3 regions of the Peribacillus sp. N1 genome follow, and region 2 is predicted to be linked to each of the others. Evidence: riboswitches for the same ligand, from Rfam matches in the RefSeq annotation. Region 2 holds a riboswitch; each other region holds the start of a gene.

Region 1 (3,480 bases), on a different contig from region 2:
ATGAATGAATATAAAGTGACGGTCAGGAATGGCAGTACCTTGATCTTGTCGGAAATCATTAAAGCTGAAGATGAAAGAGAAGTCCTTGGAACTCTTTTGATTTCCAGCGAATTATTTAATCAACCATTTACCGACATCAGGATTTTAGAACGCTGATTTGTGCCTGTCCGTTCGATTTGTTACACTGTAATAAATTCTAATACGGTAGGCGATAGTATGTGTGGACGTTTTACCCTTTTCACTGACATTGAAGAAATAAAAGATCGGTTTGATATTCAAGGATCGTTTGATGGGGAATACCAATTCAGCTACAATATTGCTCCCTCCCAATCCGTTCTCTCCGTCATTAATGACGGGGCAAGGAATCGACTTGGATATCTTCGGTGGGGACTCATTCCTTTCTGGGCAAAAGACGAAAAAGTGGGCTACAAAATGATCAATGCCAGAGCGGAAACCATTACTGAGAAAGCAAGCTTCAGGAATGCGTATAAGAAGAAGAGATGCTTGATAATCGCTGACTCTTTTTATGAATGGAAGAAGACACCGGAAAGAAAAATACCGATGCGAATAAAACTGAAGAATCATGCTCCATTTGGAATGGCGGGTATCTGGGAATCCTGGAAAACTCCTGAAGGCATCAGCGTCTATTCATGCTCCGTTATAACAACCGTTCCTAATGAGCTAATGACCAGCATTCATGATCGTATGCCTGTCATCCTTAAACCAGAAGATGAAAAAGAATGGTTGAGTCCAACAAATAATGATCCTGCATATCTGCAGCAGTATTTAAAGTCATTCGATTCGGAACAGATGGAAGCCTTTGAGGTATCGACTGATGTGAATTCGACCAAAAATAATTCATCTAACCTAATACAACAAATTTGCTGAGAGGTCATAAGACCTCTTTTTTATATGAATTCCATCCTGATAAATGAAAAAAACTGATTAACCGCACATGTCAAGATTTCTTTATAAATAGTAAGGAGTGCATGTAAAATACTTTAAAATTAACCCTTGCGAAAATAGACAAAATGCTGTACTGTTATATTTGCTTTTCAAAACGACTTTCGATGTCACTTTCACAAACTCAGATGGTTTCAGCAAGTTTCCAGTGTGGTACTTTTCTGGAAGGCATCGTAATATTTGATAAATTATATAATGTAATCTTCTTATCAAGAGAGACGGAGGGACTGGCCCGAAGATGTCTCGGCAGCGGACTTAAATGGAGTGCTGTGCCAAATCCAGCAGGCTGATTTTTGCCTGAAAGATAAGGAGGGTGTTTTTTATAAATTAAAAGACCTCTTCTTGTTGTTAAATAGAAGGGGTCTTCTTTATGCCGGTTTTTTTGCTATATCTCCAAGACTAGATAATCAGGTAGGTTCAAATTGGAGTTATTTGCGAAAGCTGTTAATAGAATAAGAGCTGTGACACATGTCACGGGAAAAATAAAAAGAGGTGTACATCATGAGTGCAAACAATAAAGGGAATCCATGGGCATTGATCCCATTTGTCGTATTTTTAATTTTATTTATAGGGTCCGGAATCATCACTAAAGATTTTTATTCATTTCCGGTGATTGTTGCAATTTCAATTGCTTCGGCAGCTGCATTGGCAATGAATCGGAAAGAGACATTCAATCATAAGGTTGATATCTTCTGTAAAGGTGCCGGGGACGCCAATATTATGTTAATGGTTATCATTTTCCTTTTAGCTGGTGCTTTTGCCGAAGTTGCCAATGGCATGGGAGCAGTTGAATCGACAGTGAATCTTGCCTTAGCTGTTTTTCCGCAAAATCTATTAATGGTAGGGATATTCATTATTGCTTGTTTTATTTCTTTATCCATGGGGACAAGCATGGGAACGATTGTTGCATTGGCACCTATCGGGGTCGGGATTAGTGAGCAAACAGATATTTCGCTTGCCCTATCAATGGCGGCCGTTATTGGTGGTGCGATGTTTGGGGATAACCTTTCCTTCATTTCAGATACGACAATCGCTGCAGTTCGAACTCAGGGAACGAAAATGAAGGATAAGTTTAAAGTGAATTTTTTCATCGTTTTACCTGCGGCCATCATCACATGTGCAATCCTTGGAATTTTAACAATGGGTGAACAAGCTGACATCTCCCAACATTCTTATAATTGGGTGAAGATTCTTCCATATCTTTGCGTATTGATCACTGCATTGGCAGGAGTCAATGTGTTCCTGGTCCTTTCCATCGGAATCGTATTTGCCGGAATTATCGGCTTGGCTGATGGAAGTTATAAACCGTTGGGTGTCATTCAAAAAGTTGGAGAAGGAATGGCGGGAATGTATGAAATCTCCTTCCTTGCCATTTTAATTGCAGGTATGGTAGCTGTTATCAAACATAATGGTGGCATCGATTATCTACTCCACCTAGTGACCCGAAATAGCAAATCAAAAAAAGGGGCGGAATTCAGCATTGCAGGGCTTGTTGGTTTGACAAACCTTTCAACGGCAAATAACACGATTTCGATTATCATTGCCGGGCCACTTGCCAAAAATATCGCTGAAAAGTATGGGATTGATCCGCGTAAATCAGCGAGCTTGCTTGACATATTTGCATGTTGTATCCAAGGGTTGATACCATATGGAGCACAACTGCTTGTTGCAGCAGGGGTAGCAAAGATTTCTCCGATAAGCATCTTGCAGTATTCATATTACCCAATACTAATTGGATTTTGTGGCGTCCTTGCCATCTTGATTGGTTTTCCACGGTTTCAGCCGGGAAATGATGGATCGAAGAACTAAAAGTTAAAACAAAGTTGATTGGAGCGGGTGTGCGAGACTCCTGCGGGAAAAGCGAGTCCAGGGGAGACCCCGCAGGCGCAAAGGCTCCCGGACCGCCCGCGGAAAGCGAGTGCCTGGAGGGGAAATCAACGTTCAAATTGTACAAACCCCTAAAATTTCATCGAGTTAGTCTACAGTCTGAACACCCTGAATCATTGGATACAGGGTGTTTTTTGTATGGTAAATACATAAACATAATCAAGTTTTCTCCCATTCATATAGTATCAATCATTCTTCAATTTTTCTGCTTAATTCCGGTCCAAATTAATGATGGTTGTGTGTGCGACACCTGTCATGAATAGAGGACAACACCAACTAAACCGGAAAGGATAATTACATAGGCTGGGTGCCAGCGTAATTTCATTAGGGCAAATAACGATAATCCAAAAACGATTAATAAGCTTATCGCATGCCAAGAAAAGTTCAGCGCTATCATATTATTGGAAAGTGCAAAGCTGATTGCTGCAAAGAGGATTAAACTAGTGACAATGGGTCTTAGTCCATAGAACATGGATTGAATAACTGGGTAATGATTCAATTTGCTGAAGAAGGTGGCTATAACGGTTACGAATATAATAGCAGGAAGTAAGATTCCGAAAGCAGATGAAATGGCCCCTGCAAATCCAGCAGTAGAATAGCCAACAAGAATGGCACTATTGGCAGTGACAG
Region 2 (3,480 bases):
CCGTAATCCCGGAAATAAGGGCAGGCATTGACTCTGGAAGAAGGACCTTCCAAATGATCGTGCTCGTTTTTGCTCCCATCGATTTAGCAGCTTCAATTACACCTTTATCGATTTCACGAAGGCCGATTTCTACCATACGCGCATAAAATGGTGCCGCACCGATAATAAGTGCCGGCAGTGCAGCGTTCTCTCCGATCATGGAACCGACTAGCGCTTTAGTGAAAGGAATGAGCAGCACGATCAAAATAAGAAATGGAATGGAACGGAAAATATTGACGACAGCACTCATGATCCCGTTGACTGCCCGGTTTTCCCACATATTACCCTTCCCTGTCAGGAACAGGATCAATCCTAATATTATGCCTATAAAAAAGGTTGCCACTACAGAGACGCTTGTCATGTAAAGCGTTTCCCTCGTAGCTTCAATAATGTCTTCCCAATCAACATTCGGCAATAATTCTTCAAGCATGAGTAATCACCTCCACGCCTACCTGCTGTGCTTTAATGAATTCGATTGCGCGGAGCATTTCATCCTCAGTGCCATCAAGATGGATAAACAATGTTCCATATGAACCGCTTCTTGTTTGGGATATCTTACCTTGAACGATATTGACATCCAACTCGAAGTTACGTACAAGCTTGGTGATCAACGGGCTTTCGGCATGATCGCCTACAAAGGTCAATTGAATCACTTTGCCTGCAGGATAGCGTTCGAGCAAATGGTCCATCGTTTCTTTCGTTTCTTCCGGTTCCGTTACCTGTTGCACGAAACGCTTCGTCATTTGTTCTTTAGGGTTCTTGAAAACATCCAGGACAGGTCCCTGTTCAACAACTTGCCCACTTTCCATCACGGCGACGCGATGGCAGATTTTGCGGATCACATGCATTTCATGTGTTATCAAGACGATCGTCAACCCCAAACGCTGATTGATGTCAACAAGCAATTCGAGTATGGAGTCGGTAGTCTGCGGATCCAAGGCAGAAGTCGCTTCATCACACAGCAGCACTTTAGGGTCATTTGCCAGAGCCCTGGCTATTCCCACCCTTTGCTTTTGCCCTCCGCTTAATTGTGATGGATAGGCCTTTTCCCTGCCTTCCAATCCTACTAACTTGATCAATTCGTTCACACGCTTGGTTCGCTCAGGTTTAGAAACTCCTGCAATTTCCAATGGGAAAGATATATTCTCCTGAACGGTCCTCGACCATAATAAATTGAAATGTTGGAAAATCATGCTGATTTCTTGACGGGCCTTGCGGAGCTGAGCCCCTTTAATTTTTGAAATTTCCTTCTCAGCAACTACAACAGATCCCTCTGTTGGTGTTTCCAATCCATTGAGCATTCTGATCAAAGTACTTTTCCCCGCTCCACTGTAACCGATGATACCGAAAATCTCGCCTTTATTTATTTCAACATTCACATTATTTACAGCCTTGATTGTCTCACTGTTTCCTTTTCCTATTCGGAACAGCTTACTGACTTTCGTCAATGTAATCATTAACCCTCACCTCTTTTATCCAATAAAACCTATGAACTTAGTTGATTTCTCTACATTATTAGTCTGTTTCTCATATCATGTAAAAGTTTACCCAATTAAAACAGAAAAAACCTTTCTGCATGAGCAGAAAGGCAGGTGAAGAAACAGGCCTTCCTCTCATCTTCCAAAGTGATTAAACTTTGTGTGAATTGGCACCTTTCCAAGGAAATCTCCTTGTCGGTTGCCGGGTTTCATCGGGCACATCCCTCCACCTCTCTTGATAAGAGCTAATATATAGAATATTTGTACATCATTAAGTTCTTTAGTATGGAGAAATTTTATCATAGATAAAAAAGGAGCGCAATGTATAATATTTCTAGTACAAGCATACAGAAACTTTACTTAAACCGTTTTGGATGTCAAGGAGACTATATTCGTCGCTTTTTCAATTGCCTGCTCCAAATCTTCTATTAAATCCTCTACATTTTCAATCCCAATCGATAAACGGACTTGGTCGGCACTCACACCCGCTTTCGCAAGACCTGCCTCATTCAATTGTTGATGGGTCGTACTGGCTGGGTGGATGATCAAGCTCTTCGCATCCCCAACATTCGCTACATGGGACCATAATTCCACCGAATTGATAAGTTTTGCCCCAGCTTCTCGATTACCTTGTATCCCAAAAGTCACAACAGATCCAGCTCCCTTTGGCAAATATTTTTCCGCAAGGGCTTTATCGGGATGATCCTCATCACCAGGATGTGAAACCCAAGTCACCGCAGGATGGTTTTTTAAATATTTAATGACAGACTTGGTGTTTGATAGATGCTCTTTCATCCTTACATGCAGCGTTTCAAGTCCCAGCGTAAACTGGAATGCACTTTGGGCACTTAGCGCAGGTCCTAAATCACGGAGTAACTGGACTCGGGCTTTCGTTATGAATGCGGCAGGTCCAACTGCCTCGGCGTATACCAGATTGTCGTAACTTGGGTCAGGCTCTGTGAAGCCAGGGTAATTTGGCGAGTTCCAATCGAATTTCCCTCCATCCACGATGACACCGCCAAGCGTAGTTCCATTTCCCAGAAGCCATTTTGTAGCGGAATGGATGACAATATCCGCTCCAAAATCAATTGGTCTGCATAGATACGGTGTCGCAAAGGTATTATCAATGATTAAAGGTATTCCGGCATCATGGGCGATTTTCGCTACCGCTTCAATATCAAGCACCCTCAAACTTGGATTTCCGATGGTTTCAGCAAAAATGGCTTTAGTTCTTGGCGTAATCGCCCTTTTGAAATTTTCAGGGTCATCAGGAGAAACGAACTTCACTTTAATCCCGTATTTAGGAAGAGTATTTTCAAAAAGGTTATACGTACCGCCATATAATGTAGATGCTGAAACAATCTCATCCCCTGCAGCGGCAATATTCAGGATTGAAAGTGAGATGGCAGCCATTCCGCTTGCTGTTGCCAATCCGCCGATTCCGCCTTCCAATAAGGCCATTCTTTCCTCAAAAACGCTGATCGTGGGATTATGGAGTCGTGAATATATATAGCCATTCTCCTTTAGGCCAAATAAATTCGCTGCATGGTCGGTGTCCTTGAACAAGTATGCATTGCTTTGGTAGATAGGAACTGCACGTGCACCTGTTTCATCAGCTTGCAGACCGCCATGAACACTCAATGTTTCGAAACGCAATTTTTTCCCTGACATATGATTTCACCTTTTTCTATGGATTTAGTTGGAATTATATGATGTCTGGCCTTTTATAAACAAAAAAACCACTTCAATAAGAAGAGGTTTCAAGAATACACCTCATCTACCAGAGCCAACACTCTGCTGGAATTAGCACCGTATATAAAAATTTATACCGGTTGCCGGGCTTCGTCGGGCCAGTCCCTCCGCCACTCTTGATAAGAACTATTAAATTCTGCTGTTACTTAATTCAAAATATAGCATTTTAGATTAAATCAGTCAATGAATTGTTAGAATATTCTTTGTTTAA
Region 3 (3,480 bases), on a different contig from region 2:
ACGGAATAAGTGCTACTAGCAAGATGATGAAAGGAACCGACCGCAATATATTGATGATCGGGTTCAATACATTAAAGACCCATTTATTCTCCAGGATATGGCCCTTTCTTGTAATGACAAGCAGGATACCAAGCGGAAGACCAATCAATCCGGAAAATACCAATGAGATGGCTACCATATAAAGTGTGTCACCGAAAGCTGTCGACAGCTGATCTGCCGTTATTTCCATTCCCCAAAGCGTATTACCCATTTATCTGCACCTCCTGGACGAGAATCCCCTCATCTTTAATATACTGATAAGCCTTGTCCACCTCATTTTTATTCCCGGTCACTTCGATGATCAAATTCCCGAAAGGCGTTTCCTGAATTTCAGAAATATTGGCTGATAAAACACTTAAATGAACATCATATTTCTTCGAGATGGTTGAAAGCAAAGGAGTACCCGAAGTAGTCCCAATAAAATTAATTTTCCAAATAATCGGGATATGGGACCCTATGCTTTTTAGGAAACTTTGTGGAATTTCGTCATGTATGACCGTTCTCACGAAGTTTTTTGCAATATCCGTTTGCGGCTTCGCAAAAACTTCGAAAACCGAACCTTGTTCAACGACGCATCCGCCCTCCATGACCGCTACCTTATTGCAAATTTCCCGAATGACAGACATCTCATGAGTGATTAGCAGAATGGTAATATTGTATTCTTTATTGATTTTCTTTAAGAGCTGCAGAACAGCACTCGTTGTTTGCGGATCCAATGCCGAGGTAGCTTCATCACACAATAAGATCGATGGATTGGTAGCCAATGCTCTCGCAATGCCGATCCGCTGCTTTTGACCGCCGGATAATTGTTCCGGATAACTCTTTGCTTTGCTCGATAAGCCAACGAACTCCAACAGCTCGCCTACCCGCTTTTTGATTTCTTTACCAGGGGTTCCCGATAAAATCAGCGGCATGGCGATATTATCAAAAACGGTCTTTGAGTTTAGCAAATTGAAATGCTGAAAGATCATCCCGATTTTTTTCTTTTCTGCCCGCAATTCCTTCGCGCTCAATTTGGTTAAATCCTTGCCCCCAACAATCACCGAACCATCTGAAGGATGTTCAAGCAAATTGACCAACCTGATCAACGTACTCTTCCCGGCCCCGCTATAACCGACTACACCGAATATATCCCCCTTTTCCACTGTCAAATTAATGCCCTTCAAAGCCTCGACAGTCTGTTTCTTTGTTTGATATACCTTTTTAACATTTTGAAACTCAATCATCCAATCTCCCCCCATGTTGTTTATTTGTACGAATTCATTATCCAGAGAGAAGAGCTTTGCAACGCTTCATAATGATAGGGTTAAATTCGAAACTCACGAGTAAATCTGCGAAACTCATGAGTAATTGCACCAAATTTCCTAATAACCATATACATTTTGAATAAACAAAAGAGGCCTCTTCCGTCATCAGACAGAAGAGGCCTCTTTAGACATAAAAAAGAGTAAACTCTTAAATTAATTATCTAAGAAAAGCTCCTTCTTATCTTTCAAACTTTCGTCCGTTGGAATTAGCACAGTATTTTTACAAAAGTAAAAACCCGCTGCCGAGGTATCATAGGGCCAAGTCCCTCCACATCTCTTGATAAGAATTAACGTTATATTTAATTATGTCCTTCACTATATATTCTAATTTCTCTAAAGTCAACCCTATTTTTCATCGGTTAAAATATTTTCACAGTATAGTGATTGACGCCTTTTAATTATATTAATATAGTTAAATTTTATATTCTATAATGATTTGCTCATTCTCCATACTGGGTATATTTCATTTTCTTCCCTTATCTTCATCATGCCTGAATTCTTATATAAGTGAATCGCCCTCTTGATTATCCGGAGAAACCCTTAAATGATATTCGGATACATTAAATCGCCCGAAAAAGTTTTCTGCATAGCGAACCAATTCCTTGCCAAGGCCTTTACTGCGGTATCCGGGAATAAGATAAAATAGATCTACATAGCCGATCTCAGTTCCTTCATACGCCCGAATTCGAAGTTCCATTTGCCCAATCGGTACTTGGTCCTTTTCAATGATCACCTGTCCCCCCGGGAATTTGCGGACCCTTTCTTCCATTCGTTGCAGATATGTATTTTCATCTCCAAAACCTGCCTCAGATCCAAAACTTACAACAAAGGAATCTTTCCTGAATTTAACGATAATATCTTTATCTTTGTCCGTATCAATGGTACGAAAGATCAACTTCATCCTCTCCTGTCATTTTAGTGAAATAGTTTTCAAGCAAAAAAAAAACATTTCACTTACGGTCTTCATGATATTTCATTATTTACTTTTCAAGCGTCTTATTTCATTTTCTCTGAAAGGATTTTTCCTTAATCCCTATAGGAATGGTCATAATATTAAATTAAAAACAAATGCAATATTGTTTGGTGAGTTCTAGTAATGGGGATTGGATTGGCACAAACAAATCTATTTAATTTTCGAGTCTAACTTTGCAGGGTAACCCTAAGTGAATGAATGTTCGAGAGGAATTTGTTTATTAAGCTCTAACTCAACTTTTTCCCAAGCATCCTTTTTCCCTTTCATTTACATTCCAATTATAATAGGTAAGTGGAATACATTTACATGATTATCCATTATAAAAATCATTGGAGGTATTGAAGATGAAAGTTGTTGCAATAGTGGGAAGTATCCGTAAAGAGTCTTACAACCTTAAGCTTGCCAAATATATTCAATCTAGATATCAAGATCGGTTCGATCTCGAAATATTGAACATTCGGGAATTACCTTTTTATGATCAAGATATTGAAAATGACCCTCCATCAGTTGTAAAAGAATTTAAAAGCAAAGTGGCCGAAGCAGATGCAGTTTTGTGGGTAACTCCTGAATACAACGGTACGATTCCAGGTGTATTGGGCAATGCAATCGATTGGTTATCACGTGTCGATAAAGTCTTAATCGGCAAACCATCATGGATCATGGGTGCTTCAATGGGGCAATTAGGAACGGTTAAAGCTCAATTGCATTTGCGTGAAATCTTATTCGCAATAGGCATCGCCTCCCCACTCCTTCCAGGGAATGAAGTATATGTTGGTGCAGTGCATGACAAAATCGATAACGAAGGCAGGCTTACACATGAGTCGACTGTCCAGTTTATCGATACGGTCGTGGATAATTTCATTAGCTGGTATAATCATCATACTCGTTAATGATTTAAAAAAGACTCCCAGCCGGTTTGAGCCTGCTGGGAGTCTTTTTGCATCATTAAACAAAATTCATCCTCTTCCCGCCTGGAATGCAGGGTATTTCGTCATTCCTCCGTCAGCGAATAGAGTGATGCCCGTTACATAACTGGACTCTGAAGATGCCAGCCATGCAGCAACCGCAGCAATTTCTTCAGGCTTTCCGATATACCCCATCGGAATCATGCTTTCAAGATCCTTTTTCTTTTCGGGATCTTCAAGCTTGTCGGCATTAATT

What was found. A riboswitch is a leader RNA that binds a small molecule or an ion and turns the genes downstream of it on or off. The one in region 2 is predicted to bind S-adenosylmethionine.
Region 1: linked by a shared signal. The riboswitch ahead of ACYP5M_RS02230 (Na+/H+ antiporter NhaC family protein) and the one ahead of ACYP5M_RS13710 (methionine ABC transporter ATP-binding protein) in region 2 are both predicted to bind S-adenosylmethionine.
Region 3: linked by a shared signal. The riboswitch ahead of ACYP5M_RS12740 (methionine ABC transporter ATP-binding protein) and the one ahead of ACYP5M_RS13710 (methionine ABC transporter ATP-binding protein) in region 2 are both predicted to bind S-adenosylmethionine.

The regions. Positions count from the first base shown of each region.
Region 1 covers NZ_BAAHZO010000001.1:480,491-483,970, forward strand. Annotated here, with positions in the region: gene ACYP5M_RS02220 (hypothetical protein) at 1-156, shown strand; gene ACYP5M_RS02225 (SOS response-associated peptidase) at 217-888, shown strand; SAM riboswitch class I at 1,167-1,274, shown strand; gene ACYP5M_RS02230 (Na+/H+ antiporter NhaC family protein) at 1,465-2,772, shown strand; gene ACYP5M_RS02235 (chromate transporter) at 3,104-3,480, opposite strand, start outside.
Region 2 covers NZ_BAAHZO010000003.1:159,663-163,142, forward strand. Annotated here, with positions in the region: gene ACYP5M_RS13705 (methionine ABC transporter permease) at 1-469, opposite strand, end outside; gene ACYP5M_RS13710 (methionine ABC transporter ATP-binding protein) at 462-1,496, opposite strand; SAM riboswitch class I at 1,650-1,762, opposite strand; gene ACYP5M_RS13715 (O-acetylhomoserine aminocarboxypropyltransferase/cysteine synthase family protein) at 1,878-3,188, opposite strand; SAM riboswitch class I at 3,288-3,395, opposite strand.
Region 3 covers NZ_BAAHZO010000002.1:868,509-871,988, forward strand. Annotated here, with positions in the region: gene ACYP5M_RS12735 (methionine ABC transporter permease) at 1-229, opposite strand, end outside; gene ACYP5M_RS12740 (methionine ABC transporter ATP-binding protein) at 243-1,265, opposite strand; SAM riboswitch class I at 1,522-1,633, opposite strand; gene ACYP5M_RS12745 (GNAT family N-acetyltransferase) at 1,846-2,241, opposite strand; gene ACYP5M_RS12750 (NADPH-dependent FMN reductase) at 2,664-3,209, shown strand; gene ACYP5M_RS12755 (SDR family oxidoreductase) at 3,276-3,480, opposite strand, start outside.